DNA from 2 places in the Shewanella sp. AC91-MNA-CIBAN-0169 genome. Region 1 is predicted to be linked to the other one. Evidence: predicted binding sites of a transcription regulator. Region 1 holds the regulator's gene; the other holds the start of a gene.
The links. The regulator MetJ, encoded in region 1, represses methionine synthesis genes. The targets are predictions, from matches to a motif close to TAGACGTCTAGACGTCTA.

Region 1 (11,110 bases):
GCACTGACTAATGCCACTAGGCCTAAGTCAGTTTGGGCACTCAACTCTTCAATCAAAAATTCACTGCTGTATTGAGTGAGTAAAGCTTGCACTTGTTTCTGGCTTTCAAGCGTTAACGCCAACTCAAACTTATGTTGTGCCAGAGACCAATAAGCTAACGGTGTGATACCTGCTTTATCTAAAATAGCCAACAATGGTTCAATGTCTGCGTTCATTTTAAAACTAAACAACACCACTTCATTTAAGTTAGTCACTACTGGCGCACTTGCTGATGAACTCAGTGGCGCAATTAGAGTAAAGTCAGTGTGTGAAGCGTAACTTGAGCGTACCGCTAGGCTCACGTCGGTATTAAATAACGGCTGTAAGGTCCGAGAATGCAATACAGGAGAGCCCAGGCGCGCTAAGCGGTCAGCTTCGGCTAATGACATACTCTTGAGTAATTTAGCATCATTAATTTTATTCGGGTCGGCGTTAAATACCCCTTCAACGTCGGTCCAAATAGTAACGCGTTCAATGTCAGCTAAGCTGGCAATTAAGGTGGCACTAAAATCAGAACCATTGCGACCCAGCAATAAGGTATCGCCGTGGCGGTTAGCGCATATAAAGCCGGTGATCACTAAACGCTCTTGCGGGTGCAAGGCTAATAAGGCCTGTACCTTGTCACGAGACTCAGCCACTAAAATATTGGGTACGGCGCCTTCATCGGCTACCAAAATAGAGCACGCATCGACATGAGTCGCAGCTACGCCCATTTCTCGTAACAAAGCGGCCATTAAGCGCGCCGACCAACGTTCACCAAAACTCACCACTTGGTTTAATTGGTAATCGTTACGTTGCTCTAAAGATAATAAGCTGACTAACTGAGATTTGTCGGTAGACAAACGTTCGCGTAAATCACGCGCTTGCTCGTTTGATAATAATTGTTCAATTAACGTCTGCTGGTAACTGATCAGAATTTGCAGCTCTTCTTGCCACAACTGACCGCTGTCACGCAGGCTCAATAATTTGTATAAGAAGTTAGTCGTTTTTCCGGCGGCGGATACCACAACTAAATCATCACTCTGGCCATGCGTAAGTAGAATATGTGCAACACGGCGATAGCAATCTGCATCCGCTAAACTTGAACCACCAAACTTATGTAAATGACTTCGCGTCATTACTGACTCCTTAAACAACTACGACTTTTGTTGCGACTGCTAGACTTCTATTTTGAAACCAATAGTGTTGCAAGTGCATGTTTTGCTATTTTACCCAATTTGGTCGAAACCACAGCTAACTTAAACTCGAATTAAGCTGATTTTATCGCGGCAACAGCTGCTAGGCCTGCTTGAATATCGGCCAAGAGGTCATCTGCATCTTCAATACCGACAGATAGTCTCAATAAAGTCTCTTTAATACCAGCCTCTTGCCTTGCTTGTGGGTCCATTGCTCTATGGGTCATGGTGGCCGGAACGGCGACTAAACTTTCCACTCCGCCTAAACTTTCGGCAATACTAAACAACGACAGCGCCTTTAAAAATGCCACCACTTCCGCTTCGCCGCCAATTAACTCAAAACTTAACATAGCACCAAAGCCTTGTTGTTGTTTTGCCGCAATTTCGTGACCTAGATGGTCTTTTAAACCCGGATAATACACCTTGGCCACCACATCACTGGCGCTGAGTAACTCAACAATCTTTTGTGCATTACGTTGATGCTCACGAATTCGTACCGCTAAAGTACGTAAGCCTCGGAGGGTTAAATAACTGTCAAATGCTGAACCCGTAAGCCCAAGAGTATTTGACCACCAATGTAACAACTCACCCACTTGAGGATCTTTAGCCACTACCGCTCCACCGACCACATCGCTATGACCATTGATGTATTTGGTGGTTGAGTGAATAACAATGTCTGCACCTAATAATAATGGCTGCTGTAATATTGGTGATAAAAAGGTGTTATCGACTGTCACTAGCGCGCCAACGTCATGGCAAGCGATACTAATGGCATTAATGTCTACCACCCGCAATAAAGGATTCGATGGCGTTTCTAACCACACCATTTTCGGTTTTTGAGCTATCGCTTTGCTCAGCGCTTGCGCATCAGTTTGATCAACAACCAATAACTTAAATTGGCCTTTTTTGGCCAAGTTAGTAAATAAGCGGTAACTGCCACCATAACAATCGTGCGGCACAACCAATAAATCCTCTGGGCCAAGTAAGCTAGTCACCAATGTAATCGCCGCCATGCCGGTACATGTCACCACGCCGGTAGCACCTTGCTCGAGTTTGGCGAGTGCGTCACCTAAAATACATCGAGTAGGATTACCCGAACGACTGTAATCAAACTCGCGCGGATTATTGTGGCCATCGAATGAATAATTGGTCGATAAATAAATCGGTGGCACGATAGCACCATGTTGTGTGTCTGTTTCAATACCTTGGCGAACGGCCAATGTGGCGTTTTGATGCTTAGTCATGGTGACTCCTAAAATTTCACAAACACACAAAGAGATGTCTAGACGTCCAAATTTACCTAAGAGATCCCCATCCGTCAACTTAAATAGACGTTTAGACGTCTAAACATCAAGAAATCTATTTGCAATCGGGATTAAATAGTAGCAATAATTTGACTAGAGATTGTAACGGTTTAAAATCTGCAGCGTATTTATCGTTAAGGGTAAGTTAATGACTGAGTGGAATGGCGAATATATCAGCCCATATGCCGAGCACGGCAAAAAAAATGAACAAGTAAAAAAAATTACGGTTTCTATCCCTTTAAAAGTATTAAAAGTACTGACGGATGAGCGGACGCGTCGCCAGATAAATAATCTGCGCCATGCAACTAACAGTGAACTGCTATGCGAAGCATTTTTGCATGCGTACACAGGTCAACCATTACCTTATGACGGTGATCTATCAAAAGATCAGCCTGATAGCATTCCAAGTGAAGCGAAAAAGTTAATGGATGATATGGGTATCGAGTGGGAAGAGCTCGAATAATTCACTGATTAGTCAATACCTCACAGACTTTGAAACGACCCTAATAAGAAGTCGTCATGTTTTTAAAGAGAACTTATGATGTCATTTATCGATCCAACGACCTTGATACTGGCATCGATTATCGTGTTTTTTGGCGCGCTAACCCAAAGCTTAATTGGCTTTGGGTTAGCCGTTGTTGCAAGCCCGCTACTGTATATTGTTAATCCTCAATTAGTTCCTGTTCCTATTATTGTTATGGGCTTTGCCATTTCTGCAATGACCTTATTTAGAGAACGCGGTCACCTACAATTTAATGGTTTGCAATATGCCTTACTCGGGCGGATCCCTGGGGGGTTTTTAGGCGCTGGATTATTGCTGTTTGCCCCACAAGCCATACTAGGCTTAGTGATTGCAGGCATTGTGTTTATTGCTGTTATTCTTAGCATTTTTCGCTTTACCGCCCCCATTAATCGCCTCAGTTTATTTATCGCTGGGGTATTTTCAGGCATATTTGGCAATATCGCTGCTATCGGTGGTCCACCAATGGCCATTTTGCTTGCAGGCCAAGACCCAAGTCAGTTTAGAGCGGCATTATCTGCCTTTTTCGTGTTTAGCTCATTAATTGCCTTAGCTATTCTAACCATCGTCGGCTTAGTTGAAGTGAAGCATTTATGGCTATCACTGCTATTATTGCCTTCAGTCGTTGCTGGTTATCTTGTCTCAGGTAGATTAATTGGCCGCGTTGATAAAGATAAAACCCGCATAGTCACCTTAGTGTTATGTAGTATTAGTGCCACTGTATTAGTGATTATGTCGACCAACACGTTAATGAGCTAATCAGCTATTCTGCACCTGTAAACAAAACCAGCCATCAATGGGCTTGATCTCAAATGATGATTAATAATCCCTCTATTTAGTAAAAACCTGCTTATCAAAAGTCTATTTCTCAACTAAAAATACCCATAATAAGAATCAAAAAAATCTCTTTTATCTCCCCTAACAAACTCATCATCTTTACGCAATAGATCCACATCACACTAGTCCATTAGATTTCTTTCAATTAACTTTTTTTCAATTAGATTTTTCTCATGGATATGATCTACTTCAAATTAACACTACTCACTTTTAGGTAACATTGTTTACAGCAAAGAAATAATTAAATGCTGTTAATGCACAACCCTAATAAGCCCGACAGAGGACAAAATGATGAACACTTACATTAAAGTTGGTATCGCAGTTGCTATGGCATTATCACTTGGCACCCAAGTGATGGCTGCAGATGGTGGTAATCCTAAAAAAGGTAAGCACCTGTACAAAAAAGAATGTAAAGCCTGCCACAGCGCTAACAGTGAAGGCCCTGAACTCACCCCAATGACCAAAACCATGAGCCAATGGGATCGTTTCTTTACTCGTGATAAGCACAAAGCTAAACCTGCCGTTTTTGAAGCCTTATCAGAAAAAGACATAAAAGATATTCAACAGTTTTTATATGACCACGCCGCCGATTCAGACCAACCAGCTACTTGCGGCTAAATCATCAATGCTGAGTCTATTTTCGTTCTAAACGAAACATCAGCCAATAAACCAAACGAAAAAACTGTGAGGCTTAGCCTCAGGGATCCTGACACAAAAAATTTGCCAAATTGACCGTGTTATTTGGCAAATAAAGGGGAGAAAGACCATGAGAACTCTCATCTCAATATTAGTGGCTAACGCGCTCTTTATGAGCGGCGCAAGCCTAGCAGCAGATACCGATGCACAAAAGATTGCCGATCTTAAACAACAACTCGCTACTATTAATGAAGATCTTGATTACTTAAATTCACGAGTTGACAAAACCGAGCGTCACACAGCCTTAGACAGAATAGCCATTACGGGTGATTTTAGAACCAAAGCACATTCATTACATTATCAAAACGTCACTTGGAACCCAGCCATGAACGTTAACTTTTCTGACTTTGGCGCTAAAGCCATGTCAGGAGTATTTGGCGATCCAAATAGCGCTACCTCACCGTTAGGCCAAATGATGATGGCAAACCCTGATTTAGCCAGCGCGTTTCAAAGCGGTATGCTGCAAGGCGTTATGCCAATGCTGTTGGGCCAAAAAACCCAACAGGACATTGATAACGATATATTTTATACCACGCGCTTACGCCTAAATATTGATGCTAAAGTGTGGGATAACGTCAGCTTTGCAGGACGTTTAACCATGTTTAAGAGCTGGGGAGACTCTGCTGGGGTTAAAGTATTCGACTCATGGAACTCATTCACCATGGATGGCACCAGTAGCGGTAGCACCAGTGGTGATGAGTTAAAAGTAGAGCGCGCCTATTTTAATTGGAAAGACATTAACGGCAGTGGCACTTACCTTTCTATTGGACGTCGTCCTTCAACGTACGGTCCACCAAATCATTATCGTGAAAATGAACTCAGAGGCGGCACGCCATCAGGTCACTTAGTCAATTTCAACTTCGATGGTCTTACCTTAGGTTACAACTTGGGTGATATCACCGGTATTGAAGGTCAAACAGTGCGTTTTTGCTATGGCCAAGGCTTTGAATCACAGTACGGCAATGGCGAATTGTTTGGTGACATCATCACTAAAGATACCCACCTCGGCGGGTTTAATATCGACGTGATTAATGACGGTAACCATTTCTTACAGTTCACTTTATTCGGTGCTAAAGATGTCAATGATGGCTTTACGGGCACCATGGCATTCCCTACTCAACTGGCGGGTATCTTTGCCCCAACCATGTATCAAGACATGCAAAAATTCGACAACTTTAACTTCGTCACCCGCGTACAACCAAGCGGTGTCATTGGTGATATGTACTTAGGTGGCCTAGGTTATGCCTATGAAACCGATGACGACCTGAAAATGTTTGCCTCATTAGGATGGACTCGTGCTGAACCCAACGGCAATGCTGGTTTGTTCGGTGGCATGTTAAGCGATGCAGTATTTGAAGCAGAGTTGAACAGCACTGGTACTGAAATCATTATGGTGCCAAAAGAAACCGTTGATAGCGACACCAAAGATGGTTACGGCATTTATGTGGGCATGCAAATTCCTGCACCATACGGCAAATTCGGTTTGGAATATAACTACGGTTCTAAATACTGGAGTCCCTTCACCCAAGCACAAGACGACCCAATCGGCAGTAAGTTAGCCACTCGTGGCCACGTTGCCGAAGCTTATTATATCTTTGATATTAATCCAAAAATGTTTATCAAGTTAGCCGGTTTGTATTACGACTATGAATATACCGGAAGTGGCTCACCAGTAGGTGCACCGATGAAGGTTGACGATGTGATTGCCGGTAGCGCGTACTCAATGTTGCCCGTTGTTGACACCGCCTATGACGTCAATGCCTCACTGACCGTTAACTTCTAACGCTAACTTAACCTTCTAACTTGGCCCCCCTGAGCACAAGCTCAGGGGTAAGGACAAATATCATGAAACTATTATCAGCACTGGCTGTATTACTGTTATTAAGCAGTAGCGCACAGGCTGCCTTTAACCATAAAGAGGCGCTGAAAGGGCCTTTTGCTAATGGCCCTGAAGTGACGACACAATGCTTAACCTGCCATAAAGAACATGCTGAAGAGTTTATGAAATCTTCACATTGGACTTGGGAGTTAGAGCAAAAACTACCTGACCGCACAGTGATGCGTGGTAAAAAAAACAGTATTAACAACTTTTGTGTATCGATATCGGGTAACGAACCGCGTTGTACCAGTTGTCATGCAGGTTATGGTTGGAAAGATTCTACATTCGACTTTAAAGACATGACCAAAGTCGATTGCTTAGTCTGTCACGACACCACGGGAACTTACATTAAAGATCCTGCGGGCGCAGGCGAGGCCTTAGCAAGAGTCAATTTAGCCAATGTTGCCCAAAATGTAGGTGCACCCGTGCGTGACAATTGCGGCAGTTGCCACTTTTACGGTGGCGGTGGTGATGCGGTTAAACACGGCGATTTAGACTCATCAATGTCTTATCCAGATAAAGCGACCGATGTCCACATGGATACCGATGGCAATGACTTCCAGTGTCAAACTTGTCACGTTACTGAAAATCATCAAATTACCGGTAACTCGATGGGCGTATCACCTGGTGGGGAAAACAAAATTGGTTGTGTAAATTGCCATGATGCTGCGCCTCATAAAAATGCAAAGCTTAATACCCACTCGGAAACGGTAGCATGTCAAACTTGTCATATACCATCATTTGCTAAAAATGAACCCACCAAAATGCGTTGGGATTGGTCACAGGCAGGTCAAGATCTTCCTGAAACAACAGACCAATACGGCAAGCACACCTTTATGAAAAAGAAAGGCAGCTTTATTTGGCAAAAAGACGTTAAACCACAATATGCCTGGTTTAATGGCCGCGCCGATGCGTATATGGCTGGCGATAAAATGGACCCCACTAAAACGGTTAAATTAGCTTATCCATTAGGTGATATTCGCGACCCTAAAGCTAAAATCTACCCATTTAAAGTGCACACGGGTAAGCAAATCTATGATGCTAAACTTAATATTCTGATAACCCCTAAAACGTACGGTGAAGGTGGCTACTGGGATAAATTTGATTGGGATTTAGCTGCAAAACTAGGCATGGAAGCTAACCCAACCATGGTAGAAAAAGGACTCAAATACAGTGGTCAGCATGGCTTTGTTGAAACTGAGATGTGGTGGCGCATCAACCACATGGTGTCACCAAAAGACAAGGCACTACAGTGTAATGACTGCCACAACAAAGGCGAGCGTTTAGACTGGAAAGCCCTTGGTTATGATGGCGACCCAATGAAAAATCGTAAAGGTATTAAACACACAAAAGCTGACTAATACTCAGATAAGCTCACTGCAACAGCAATAAGCTGATACAAAAAAACCGCTATCGACTTTACTATGGCGGTTTTTTTATTCGCTAAATAACCAACTAAAAATCCAAACCTTGGCACTGAAAATCTTGTTCAATAGCACTGATTGGATCGGTAAAGCGCAACCGTTTAGCCAATAATTGCAATGGTTTATCAAAGTTGTCCGGCCCTTTAGGTTGTAGCACTGGATAAAAGCGGTCATGTAAAATCGGCATGCCTAAACTTTGCATATGTACACGTAATTGATGAGTTTTACCGGTAATCGGACTTAACTCAAACAAGCCAAAACCATCTTTTACCGCCACTAAACTGATTTCAGAATGACTATTCGCCTCGCCTTCAACCACCTGCATGGTAAAGCTTGGATTTGCCGCCACAATACGATTTTTAACCGTCCAATGAATAGGAAGCGTACAAGTATTATCGGCTAATTCACTCACCAACCTAGGTGTTAATTTAGCGATGGCCTGATAATCTTTAGTGATCTTGTCATCTAAGAATAGCTGATGATATGCATGGCGTGTTTGCGGATTGAGCGTCATTAACATCACCCCAGCCGTGTCTTTATCGAGCCTATGTGCTGGGGCGACCGTATCAATTTGAGTCGCGATACGTAATCGATGCACTAAACATTCATTGACGTAATTTCCGCCTGGGGTAACAGGTAAAAAATGCGGTTTATAAACCACAATGGTATCAAGATCTTGATACAACACCAGCTCAGCAAAAGGCACTTTAGTTTCGGCCAGCACTTCGCGGTAATAATACACTTTGGCAGTGGCTTGATAGACACTGTCTGCGGTAATTAACTCACCATTTTGCCAATGAACTTTGCCATCTTTGATCCGTTGCTGCCACACACTGGCATCGATTTGCTTAAAATGATCGACCAAAAACTCAACTACTGTGTGGTATTGCTTACCTGCTAATTCATTAGCACGCGGCAACACAATATACGAAGGTTGAGCGGCAATGGCAGCGCTTGGTGTTTGGGAAGAGGATTGAGGATGATCCGCAGTGTAGTTTGATGAATTAGGCATAAACAACTTGGCTATATAAAGATGAAGGTAAGGTTCAAACGAGAAGGTATCTTATCAGGCTAGGTTTAAAATGTATCTTGATTACTTGATACCGATAACACAATATTGCGCTTATACATCCACGTGAGATTTTAGTAATTGCAGCACAAAATCCATGGTTTTATGGCAATTAGGTTGTTCAACTAAAATCAGCTTATCACGGTTATACATAGGTAAAACCTCTAACCAACGCTGACTCACCCAAGCGGCATCTTCTAAATGTGTTTGTGAATACAATTCCAGTAAATCTGGATTCACTTGATAAAATTGTTCAAGTGCGGCGCTGATAATTTCAAACTCACCCGCAATGGGCTCATGGCACCAATTAGCGCAAGGGAGCGCACGAGCAATCCAACAACCATCTCGTTTTTGCGCCGCAGATAAAATTTTAAGACGCTGTGTTCCCTCAATAACGATGCTTAAAGAATCATCACCTAACTGGTTGAAATCAATAATATTGCATTGGGTTGCTGCAATATAACAAGGCAGTTCGCTATTCACTTTCAATGGCGCAAATGCTAAACCATAGTGACCTTTTAATACATCGGCAACCATGGCTAAATCACTCGGTGCCACAACTCGAATTTCAAGTCGTCCACCGGGTAATAGCACAGCATCTTGAATCAGTAATGCTACTTCTTTTGTTTGCATAACAGCCTCCTACACCATAGGTGAAGTTACTGAACCAAAGTCAAATCAATGAAACAAGTGTAGCAGTGGTTAATTATTCAACAACTTAAGCAGCATAATATAATGCTTACTACCGACATAACCACCCGTTTTCGCTACGCCCTACTCCAATAGACCTTAATCAATACGACTATCTTTCAAAAAAAGTACAAAAAACATTCAATTTATTGAATCTTATAAACGCTCAATACGATCCATAATAGTGCCGGAAGCGACAATCTCAGCAAACTCGTCAGCTAATACCTGGCTTTGTTGCACGCTTTGCTGCCAATAAGCAATTCGACTTTCAGTATCTAAATTTTTAAAGTCTTCACGGTCAGGAATTTTACTAAACGGTAAGCTTGCAATAAATTGCTTACTCGGTGCTAAAATTAATCCATTGTGATAATTCGCTTTCGCTTTACGCCACAACAAGGATTTATCAAACCAGCCTGGGCTCATGTACGGATAAAAGTGCGGATACAAACTTAACCCTGTCGCAGCGGGTAATGGCATATCAAAATGATAATCGGTTATGCCTCCATCGTAATAATGGCCTTTTGGCGAGCCTTGCAGATCTTTTACCGGATCGAGCAATAGCGGGATAGATCCTGTCGCTAGTAATCCATGACGGATATTGTCTTGAGTTAACTCGACATGTTTGGTGGGCAAATCTTTCAAACGTCTAAAAGGTGATGCGGCGTCTTTATGGCTTAAAATAACCCGCTCGAAGTGCCAGCCTAAGCTTTTTCGATTGATGACATTACTTACCGCTGCCATCGATAATCCCATCATTAAGCCAAATTTGGCATGAATGCGATTTAAATGGCGGGCACGGCAGGCCACCATATGATGACGAATTAACGGATTAGCAATAATATCAGCGCCTTGCTGTTCACCTAAAATGCCATCAACAATTTGCAATACTTGGGCACTGACTTGTTCACGCGTCGGCTTTTTTTCGTAATTCTGATGAATATAAAAATGCTCTAAACGTTCATAAGCCGCTAATGGATCTTGTTGCGCCATACAAGCTAAACGCCACGCACCCGACGATGCGCCCATGGTATAAAGAGGATCTTGGCGCCCCTGAAAAAACTCACTAAATAAATATTTATCTAAGCCTGCTATCGCCAGCCACTTAGGCCCGCCTGATGCAGCAAAGAGCTGAGTAAACAATGATTGATCTAAGCCATTCGCTTCTAGTTGTTCGTAAGCCGTTGGTCCAGCAAGTAAACGTAATGCAGGCAATGTACAATCCTTCTTATATTTGTAATGCTGTTATCTTTGTAAAACTGTATGCTTTAGCGCTAACACGCTAGCATATTTTTATGGTTCTTATCTTACGGAATTTTTATGATTGTTGATACTTTAGCAAATCGCCACCTATACACTCAACTTAGCCCGAGATTAGCCAAAGCATTAGCTCATCTCGCGGACACAGACTTTAGCCAGCTTGAAGTGGGCAACTATCCGCTTGAAGGCAAAGACATTTTCGTTATCGTCAATGACTATG
Region 2 (11,110 bases), on a different contig from region 1:
TGCGCAAGGTATAATTGCATGATATTGAATATAGAAATTGCTAATTAATCTTATTGTTAATTCATATTATTGTTAATTCATATTATTATTGATTCATATTATTGTTGATTCGCCCAGGTTTAAAATGGGAAAGGTTAAGACCATGGTCAATACAGAGCTAATATTAGTGCTGGTGATCGCGCTGGCAATAGCAGAAATTGAGCCATCAATAGCAAGCTGATTAAAAGTAAAATCAACCTAATTAGCGATGAATAACGGTTGGATGTATATTGACAAGCGAGTGGATGCCTTAGTGTACTACCGATTGAATAAGTAAGTTACGGCTTCACAATGGCTCAATAGTCAGTGTTTTTGGTATATAGGTAAGACAATATTACAGCTAACAGCCCATAAAAAAAGCTGGCAAAGCCAGCTTTCTGTTACTTACACTCAAGTGAACTAGGCTTTAGATTAGTCACTTAAAATGCGTAAAGTAATGTCATGTTTGTTTCAGTATCAGTGCTTTCTTTGTCATCAAGCGGTTCACTGTTATAACGCACAATAACGGCAAATTTCATCGCTAGAGCACCTACGATATTGGCAGTTAATGAAGTTTCAGAACGCGCATCTAATTTACTACCCCAATCGGCAATAAATTTCTGTTGGAACTTAGATGAATCACTGATCTTGGTTTGGAAATCAATCACCGCGTGAGCAACAACGCTGTCGTCGCTATCATAACCTTCTGCCAGTGCTGATTCTTCATCAAGTTGTTGGTAAATATAACCAGGACCCGCCTCCGCTTTTAAAGACATTCTGTCGGTATCAATAAAACGGTAACCATAACCAGCTGACGTCGTTGAAGTGAAATCATAACCAGTGAATGGATCAACTTCATAGTTAGTGTTAGCAAACAAATAGCTCAAATCATTAATTTGATAGTCACCTTGCACACCAAGAAAATAACGCTTTGCAGTCACTTCTTCGGTATCTTCTTTGTATAATCCTTCAAACACATACTCGTTTTCCCAGTCACCTAATTCTTGTTTCAACGCTAGGCGCGCTTTAAACGAAGAAGTATCGGTATTACCTGTGGTTAAAGTCGCACCTAATTCTGCTTCACCAGCAAGAGTGGCATCACCTTCAACAAACTCACTTCCAGCATGTGCTGCAAATGGCATGGTTAGTGTAATAGCTGCAGTAAGTAGCAGTTTTTTCATGTCATTTCGTCCTTTATTTACGATTTACAAAATCTAATGGGGGGTCATGCGCTTAAAATTCCCACGCATACTAACACTTTGATCGCAGAATTGAAAAATAGTCACCCCCTTAAGCGTTAAGCAACAAGGCTCTTAGCCTGCCAACGGCCACTGCGCCAACGCCACAACATCGCCAACCCTCTAACCCACTCATCAAGCGCTAAGGCTGCCCAAATACCCAATAAACCATACTCTAAATGGATCCCGAGATAATAAGCACCTGGTACCGCGATACACCACATTGAAAATAAGCCCATAAAAAACGGAAACTTGGCATCACCGCTAGCTCTTAACGCATTAATGACCACTAAATTAAAAGTTCTACCGGGCTCCATAACTAACGTGAGTACAAATAATTGCCCGACAAGGACAATAATGTCCTGTTCATCAGTAAACAGACCGACAAGGTTAGGTCCCCATATTGCAACGAATAAAGCCACAACACTGGTAACAATCAAACCCAATTTTAATGCGCGATACATTTGATGCTCTGCAGCTTTTAATTGCTTAGCACCCACCATATGACCAATAATAATTTCGTTACCTATGCCTATCGATAGCCCGAACAATAAGATAAACATACAAATTTGAAAATATAATGACTGCGCCGCTAAGGCTTTATCACCCATTAAGCCAACAAATGAAGTAACGACCATAAATTGCAGCATCCACGAGACGTTTTCGCCGGCGGCAGGTAAACCAATGTGAAACACTTTTTTTAGCATGACTTTATCTGGACGCAAAATACTCGGAATGTGTAATGGTATTTTGGTATAGCGTACAAACAACACCATCATAATGCTCACACCCACTAGTCGCCCAACAACAGTACTAATCGCAACCCCTGCTACACCCATTTGTGGCAAACCAAACCAACCATAGAGCAATAATAAGTTGCCGATAAAGGTGATCACATTCATCGATAATGTTACCCACATAGCTTGCTGGGTAAAACCATGAGCCCGCATTCCGGCCGCTAAGCACATGGCCATCGCTTCGGGAATTAAACACAAACCGACAATTTGTAAATACAATTTACCATCGGCCATAAGCTCCGCAGGTAAGTTCATTAGATTCAACATCATGGTTGAGCCGGTTAAAATACCTACCGCTGCGACCAAACCAACTAAAAAATTGAATCCGATAGATGAATACACTACGGCACTGGCTGCAGCTTTATTATTAGCCCCTAAATACTGAGTAATGACAACACTAGCGCCAATACTGACGAAACTAAATAACGTAATGGCCAGTTCAAACACCATATTACCAACCGACAGCGCCGCCACACCTTGATACGACACATGGCTTATCATAAAAGTATTAATTGCTGCCGTTAAAAAGTGCAAAGCAAAGTCGACGAACAATGGCCAGGTCAGTGAAAATAAGGATAAAGGTGCATTCGGCTTAACAAGCATATAATGAGTTCAACTATTAAAGATGGCTAACGGAATAAGGTTATATCAATAAATGATGACGTTTTTGCGTCAATTTTTAAGGCGAGGATGATGCTAGATAGCGTTTAAAAAAACAACGTTTTTCGTTATTAATTTACAAAAAAATCAGCTCATTCAAAAAATGAGCTGATTTGCTGTTTTAACGTAAAAAAGGTTTACATGATTTTAGGATCAAGTTCACCAGATTGATAAGCTTTATACATTGCCTGTAGTGACTTAGGCTTAATTTTAGAGGCCATACCCGCACAACCAAATGCTTCATAACGAGTCGTACAAATGTCAGCCATCGCTTCCATTGATGCTTTTAAGAATTTACGAGGATCAAATTCTGCAGGATGTTCAGCTAAGAATTTACGCACTGCACCCGTTGATGCCAAACGTAAATCGGTATCAATGTTCACTTTACGCACACCGTGCTTAATACCTTCAACGATTTCTTCTAATGGTACGCCGTAAGTTTCTGGAATTTCACCACCATACTGGTTGATGATTTTCAGCCACTCTTGCGGTACAGAAGATGAACCGTGCATCACTAAATGCGTGTTAGGGATACGCGCATGAATTTCTTTAATACGGTCGATACGTAATACATCACCAGTAGGTTTACGACTAAACTTATAAGCTCCATGGCTGGTACCAATCGCAATAGCTAATGCATCAACATGAGTATCGGCAACAAAACGCGCTGCTTCTTCTGGAGTTGTTAGCATTTGGTCCATGCTGAGAATACCCGCAGCACCCACACCATCTTCTTCGCCTGCTTGGCCAGTTTCTAAACTGCCTAAACAACCGATTTCACCTTCAACTGACACACCACATGCATGAGCAAAAGCCACAGTACGACGAGTCACATCCACGTTATACTCGTATGACGCGGGTGTTTTACCATCGGCCATCAACGAGCCATCCATCATTACTGATGACATGCCTAACTGGATTGAGCGCTGACAAATGTCAGGATCAGTACCGTGATCTTGATGAATACATACCGGAATATCTGGATACTGCTCAAGCGCAGCAGCCATAAGATATTTTAAAAACTGTGGGCGAGCATATTTACGTGCACCAGCAGATGCTTGCACAATAACAGGGCTGTCAGTTGCTTCAGCCGCTTGCATAATTGCACGCATTTGTTCAAGGTTGTTCACGTTAAATGCAGGGACGCCATAACCATGCTCTGCAGCATGATCAAGCAGTTGTCGTAGAGAGATAAGAGCCATTTTGTTCTCCATTAATAGGGTGATTACTCACCTAGGTCGCTATCGTTTGGACGGATTTTAAACTCTGGCACAACCTACATCCTGTAGGTTATGACAGAGCATTTTTTTATAATAATTATTATTAGGTTTTACGGTACAAATACTTGATATGTGATCTAAGCGCCACGCTTTTCAAGCATTGCTACAGCGGGTAATTCTTTACCTTCTAAAAACTCAAGGAAAGCACCACCGCCGGTTGAAATATAAGACACTTTGTCAGCAATGTTATACTTATCGACTGCCGCTAGCGTGTCACCACCGCCAGCAATAGAAAACGCTTTAGAATTAGCAATGGCTTGGGCAATACGCTTAGTACCTTCGCCGAATTGATCAAACTCAAACACGCCAACAGGACCATTCCAGACGATCGTCCCTGCTTGTTCAATAATTTTAGCCAGTGCTTCTGCGCTATCAGGGCCGATATCAAAAATCATATCGCTGTCGGTCACGTCTGCTACTGACTTTAATGTTGCAGTTGCAGTTGGGCTAAATTCGCTTGCTACAACAACATCTGTTGGTACAGGGATATCACCACCACGGCTTCTAGCATTTGCCACAAGACGCTTTGCTTCTTCCACTAAATCAGCTTCATACAATGATTTACCGACGTTATAACCCGCAGCTGCGATAAAGGTATTGGCAATACCGCCACCCACAACAAGCTGGTCAACCTTAGTTGATAGGCTTTCAAGCACAGTTAATTTAGTCGACACTTTAGAACCACCTACTATCGCCACCATTGGACGAGCTGGGTTATCAAGCGCTTTGCCTAATGCATCTAATTCTTGCGACAATAATGGGCCAGCACAAGCAATAGGAGCATAAACACCTACACCATGAGTAGATGCTTGGGCACGATGAGCCGTACCAAATGCGTCCATTACATACACATCACATAATGCTGCCATTTTTTTAGACAGAGCTTCATCGTTTTTACCTTCGCCAATATTAAAGCGAACGTTTTCAAATACCACAACTTCGCCAACATTCACGTCAACGCCATCAAGATAATCACTCACTAAGCGCACTGGGCAGTCTAACGCTTTAGCTAAATAATCGACTACCGGCTGCATTGAATATTCAGCGTTAAACTCGCCTTCTGTTGGGCGGCCTAAATGAGACATCACCATTACGGCAGCGCCTTTTTTCAATGCGAGTTGAATGGTAGGTAATGATGCGCGTAAACGTGCATCACTTGTTACAACACCGTCGCTGACAGGTACGTTTAAATCTTCACGAATAAGCACACGCTTATTTTGTAGATCTAAATCTGTCATGTTAATAATTGCCATAATTAGCAGTTCCTTTTTAAGTTAATACAAAGTCTTGCTGCGCAACCGGCTTAACCCATTGCGACATAATCTGTTGATATTATCGATCTAACTTTGCTTGAATCATCGCTAAGCTAGTATCCAGCATGCGGTTGGCAAAACCCCATTCGTTGTCGCACCATAATAATAATTTGACCAAGTGGCCAGCACTGACACGCGTTTGGGTTCCGTCTACAATACTTGAACGTGGATCGTGGTTAAAATCACACGATACCAGAGGCTCGTCAGTATAGCCTAAAATACCATTAAAACTGCCGTTTGACGCAAGTTGTAACACACGGTTAATTTGCTCAATATTGACTTTTTTCTCTAGCGTGACAGACAAGTCGATCGCGGTCACATTTATGGTTGGCACCCTAACAGAAATCGCTTCAAACTTATCTTTCATGTGCGGCAAAATACGCTCAATACCTCGCGCTAATTTTGTGTCTACCGGAATAATAGATTGACCAGCAGCACGAGTTCGACGTAAATCATCATGATAAGCATCGATCACTTGTTGATCGTTCATCGCCGAGTGAATCGTGGTAATGGCGCCACTCTTGACTTCAAAATGCTTATCCAATACATCGATAACCGGAACAATACAATTGGTAGTGCAAGATGCGTTAGAAATAACGGTATGCTCTGCGCGCAACAAATCATGATTAACACCATATACAATGGTCTCATCAACATCTGCAGAAGAAGGATGGCTTATCAGCACTTGCTTAGCACCTGCATGAATATGTGCTTCGCAAGCTTGACGATCAATTAAGCTGCCGGTGGCTTCATAAACGATATCGATATCAAGTTCAGCCCAAGGCAATAAATTAGCATCGGGTTGATTGAGTAACAAAATGCTGTCATCACCAATAAGCAACTGATCACCATTTAGCTTAACGGTATGCTTGAAACGACCATGAGTCGTGTCATATTGAGTTAAATGACATATGGCTTCTGGCTTTGCCAACTCATTGATCGCCACAATTTGGATTTGTTGACGTTTTCCAGATTCGTACAATGCACGAAGTATTGAGCGGCCAATCCGGCCATAACCATTAATTGCAACTCGAATCATTTAGGGTCCAGAGTAATTATCCGAAGCACTTATTATTCAACAAATTATGATAAAAACATCTATTAATAAGTGACTTAGCATATATTATTTCACGTGAATTAAAGAGATAAAAAAACGGCCTGCAATAGTATTGCAGGCCGTTATTATACAGATTAAACACCTAATAGATAAGTGTTTAATCTCAGATGATTATCCTAAAGATTGGACAGTTTTTACTACATTATCAACAGTGAAGCCGAAATGTTTAAGTAAATCACCACCAGGAGCAGACTCACCAAAGGTGGTCATACCCACTACAGCACCATCAAAACCAATATATTTGTACCAGAAGTCAGTATGTGCCGCTTCAACCGCAACACGTTTAGTGACACCTTTTGGTAGTACAGATTCTTTGTAAGCAGCATCTTGCTTATCAAACTCAGTCGTAGAAGGCATAGAAACTACTCGCACTTTTTGACCTAGTTTGGTGAGCTCTGCGGCAGAATCCATCGCCAACTGCACTTCTGAACCTGTGGCAATCAAAATCACATCAGCAGTGCCTTGGCAATCAGACAGTACATAACCACCTTTAGCTACGTTAGCTAATTGCTCAGCAGTACGCGCTTGTGCCTTAAGACCCTGACGGCTAAAGATTAATGAAGTTGGTGCATCACGACGTTCAATCGCCGCCTTCCAAGATACTGCCGTTTCCGCAGCATCACATGGACGCCAAACAGCCATATTAGGCGTTAAACGTAAGTTAGCTAATTGCTCAACCGGTTGGTGAGTTGGGCCATCTTCGCCTTGACCGATTGAATCATGGGTATAAACGAAAATGTTTTGAATGCCCATTAATGCTGACATACGTACCGCGTTACGTGCGTACTCCATGAACATCATGAAAGTTGCGCCATAGTTAATAAAACCGCCATGTAACGACGCGCCGTTCATAATACCGCTCATACCGAATTCACGTACACCGTAATAGATGTAGTTACCGGCAGGATCGTCTTGAATACCTTTTGAACCAGACCAAAGCGTTAAATTAGAACCGGCTAAGTCAGCGCTACCGCCAAGTAATTCAGGCAACATAGCACCAAAGAAACCAATTGAATTTTGAGACGCTTTACGACTCGCAATACCTTCGGCTTTATCTTGGCTTTCTTGGATAAAGGCTTGTGCTTTTGCTTCAAAATCTGCAGGTAAGTCACCTTTTAATACGCGACGTTCATATTCTGCAGCCAGTTCAGGGAACGCAACTTGGTAAGCAGCAAACTTGTCATTCCATAATGACTCGTTAGCAACACCTTTATGTTTAGCATCCCAACCAGCATACACATCAGATGGGATTTCAAAAGGAGCGTGTGGCCAGTTTAAGAACTCACGAGCTGCTGCAATTTCAGCATCACCTAATGGTGCACCATGACAATCATGGCTACCCGACTTGTTAGGCGAACCAAAACCAATAATGGTTTTACAGCAAATCATCGATGGCTTATCTGTTACAGATTTAGCTTGTTCAATCGCGGCGCGGATAGCATCAGGATTATGACCATCTACATCGGCAATAACGTGCCAGCCATAGGCTTCAAAACGCTTAGGAGTGTCATCAGTGAACCAGCCTTCAACATGACCATCGATAGAAATACCGTTGTCATCCCAAAATGCGACTAACTTTCCAAGGCCTAATGTTCCGGCTAATGAACTGACTTCGTGAGAAATACCTTCCATTAAACAGCCATCACCTAAGAAACAGTAGGTGAAGTGATCGACGATATCGTGACCTGGACGGTTAAACTGAGCCGCCAAGGTTTTTTCTGCAATAGCCATACCAACAGCATTACTCAAACCAGCGCCTAAAGGACCGGTTGTAGTTTCAACACCAGGGGTATAACCATATTCAGGATGACCAGGCGTTTTTGAATGCAGCTGACGGAATTGCTTTAGCTCTTCAATAGGCAATTCATAGCCAGTTAAATGCAATAAAGAGTATATAAGCATAGAGCCATGACCGTTTGACAGAACAAAACGATCGCGATCGACCCAGTTAGGATTAGTTGGATTGTGCTTTAGAAAATCATTCCATAGCACTTCGGCGATATCTGCCATCCCCATTGGGGCACCTGGATGACCAGAGTTAGCTTTTTGAACCGCATCCATACTTAGGGCGCGAATAGCGTTAGCGAGTACTTTACGAGATGACATGCTCTCTCCTGCTTGTTTGTAAGGTCTAACGGGCAATTGTGAAGCCATATTTTCCCCTACAAGGCGATGTGACGCAAATTAAAATTTTTCGGGTTTCTTTTTAACCGTTAAATAAACGGTGATTTCATACAATGCCAATAAATAAACATCGTAAATACAGCACCAAATGGTCAGGATGACCATAACATGAGATAAATACAGAGTAATTATTTATTGCCACTTATAAATAAAAAGTATCGTGATTGGCAGAGCTATGGCTCTGATTAGGCAATATAATCTCTAATCTATCAAAAACATTGTCTATTTTTATGATAAATACACCGCGCAAGTCGATGAGCATTTAAATAAAGCAATATGAATCAAACACTTGATTTCTCACCAGTATAAACATATCTATGATTAACAAAAAAAATTATGCTCCATTGCACAATTCTCCAGTTAAATTCGTACAAAGGGGTGTTATCAAATTAGATTTCGACTAAAATAGACGTCTAGACGTATATTCAAATGCAACCAACGAGATTCTCCTATTATGGCAAAGCACTTGTTTACCTCTGAGTCTGTCTCAGAAGGTCATCCAGATAAAATCGCCGATCAGATTTCTGATGCGGTATTAGACGCAATACTTGAGCAAGATCCAAAGGCTCGTGTTGCGTGCGAAACGTATGTCAAAACCGGTATGGTATTAGTGGGCGGTGAAGTCACCACTTCTGCTTGGGTAGACATTGAAGAAATTACCCGTAAAACCGTACGCGAAATCGGTTACACCAATTCAGATATGGGTTTTGATGCTGATTCATGTGCGGTACTTAATGCCATAGGCAAACAGTCACCAGATATCAATCAAGGTGTTGATCGTTCAGACCCTGCAGAGCAAGGTGCTGGTGATCAGGGTTTAATGTTTGGTTATGCCAGCAATGAAACTGATGTATTAATGCCTGCACCGATTACTTACGCGCACAAATTAGTTAAGCGTCAGTCTGAAGTACGCAAAGACGGCACACTGCCTTGGTTACGCCCAGATGCTAAAAGCCAGGTAACGTTTGCTTATGATGATGGCAAAATCATCGGTATTGATGCGATTGTATTATCTACTCAACATCGTGAAGACGTGAGTCAAGCTGATTTAATTGAAGCGGTAATGGAAACTATCATCAAGCCGGTATTACCTGCTCAATGGTTAAACAAAGACACTAAATACTTTATCAACCCTACTGGTCGCTTTGTGATTGGTGGCCCTGTTGGTGATTGTGGTTTAACAGGTCGTAAAATTATTGTAGATACCTACGGCGGTATGGCTCGTCACGGTGGTGGTGCTTTCTCTGGTAAAGACCCATCAAAAGTAGACCGTAGCGCGGCTTATGCTGCACGTTATGTAGCTAAAAATATCGTTGCAGCTGGTCTAGCTGACCGTTGTGAGCTACAAGTGTCATATGCTATTGGTGTTGCAGAGCCAACGTCTATTAGTATTGAAACATTCGGTACTGGTAAAGTATCAGAAGAAGTATTGATTAAATTAATACGTCAACACTTCGAATTACGTCCATACGGCTTAACAGCAATGCTAGATTTGGCACGCCCAATCTATCAGCAAACTGCTGCTTATGGCCACTTTGGCCGAGATATCTTCCCTTGGGAAGCGACTGATAAAGCTGAAGCACTTCGTGCAGATGCAGGTTTATAATCAGCCAGCATAATTATCGTCTTAAGCTAGTGTCTGTATTAAGCAAACACGATAAAAAATAAAACCGCCAACTGGCGGTTTTATTTTATCTATCATTGGCAATACAATGATTTGATCTCAACATTTAATCTCAACATTTAATCTCAACAATGGCTCAGATTATGTATCAACCCACTTGGCTAAACACAAAGATAACAGCAAACCACCAGCCATCAACGGCAACTAACCCCTGTGCGATAAACAGCCCTGTTACTAACATTCCAGCCATTAACTTGCCAGCCATTAAACAGTGGTCTGCAATCAAGTTATTCTATCGTCAACATATGCCGTATGCTCGATTAGCTCAGAAAGAGTCTGTGGCTGTCATTCATCATCTAAGCCCACCAGCTACTGATGAAGTTGATATAAGCCAGCAAAAAATAATCGCTGCGGTAAGAGTTAAACCTATTGGCCAATATCAATTAATCAATGGATTATTGGTTCACCCTGACTACCGTGGACAACAGCTTTCAACTCAGTTATTGAAATTTATCGCGCCCAAATTAACCGCTAAAAATTGCTTCTTGTTTGCTCATCCGTGGTTAATTGGCTTATATCAACAGCAGCACTTTATCGTTATAGATCAAAATGTCGTGATAGGTCAAAATGATTTATCAGCGATACCAGCAGACATCACTCAGTTGTATCGTCGCTATCACAGTGAACAACGACCACTAGTGTTGATGCAGCTCAATGATCCCGATAAATAATCTAGATTAATAATCTAACTCAATAAGATCAATGAGCCAAACTCAGACAAAATCTAGATCGTATTAAAGCCTCTCAAGGCTATTGCACACCAATAAATTTAGCCCAAATAGACTTAAGCGTAATCAAACTAAGTCAGCATAAGTACAA

Region 2: metK (methionine adenosyltransferase) is a predicted target of MetJ. The motif match lies at 9,014-9,031, and genes of this name have one in related genera.

What each region holds. Positions count from the first base shown of each region.
Region 1 is NZ_JBEOPM010000013.1:87,810-98,919, forward strand. Features, by position in the region: gene AAEY98_RS12660 (bifunctional aspartate kinase/homoserine dehydrogenase II) at 1-1,157, opposite strand, end outside; gene metB (cystathionine gamma-synthase) at 1,289-2,458, opposite strand; gene metJ (met regulon transcriptional regulator MetJ) at 2,667-2,981, shown strand; gene AAEY98_RS12675 (sulfite exporter TauE/SafE family protein) at 3,057-3,797, shown strand; gene AAEY98_RS12680 (c-type cytochrome) at 4,164-4,493, shown strand; gene AAEY98_RS12685 (DUF3373 domain-containing protein) at 4,642-6,354, shown strand; gene AAEY98_RS12690 (tetrathionate reductase family octaheme c-type cytochrome) at 6,417-7,811, shown strand; gene AAEY98_RS12695 (pseudouridine synthase) at 7,906-8,886, opposite strand; gene AAEY98_RS12700 (LON peptidase substrate-binding domain-containing protein) at 8,998-9,576, opposite strand; gene AAEY98_RS12705 (alpha/beta hydrolase) at 9,790-10,845, opposite strand; gene AAEY98_RS12710 (NanQ anomerase/TabA/YiaL family protein) at 10,951-11,110, shown strand, end outside.
Region 2 is NZ_JBEOPM010000011.1:26,869-37,978, forward strand. Features, by position in the region: gene AAEY98_RS11035 (DUF481 domain-containing protein) at 459-1,199, opposite strand; gene AAEY98_RS11040 (MATE family efflux transporter) at 1,316-2,656, opposite strand; gene fba (class II fructose-bisphosphate aldolase) at 2,851-3,915, opposite strand; gene AAEY98_RS11050 (phosphoglycerate kinase) at 4,071-5,246, opposite strand; gene epd (erythrose-4-phosphate dehydrogenase) at 5,326-6,345, opposite strand; gene tkt (transketolase) at 6,535-8,529, opposite strand; gene metK (methionine adenosyltransferase) at 9,062-10,213, shown strand; gene AAEY98_RS11070 (GNAT family N-acetyltransferase) at 10,375-10,962, shown strand.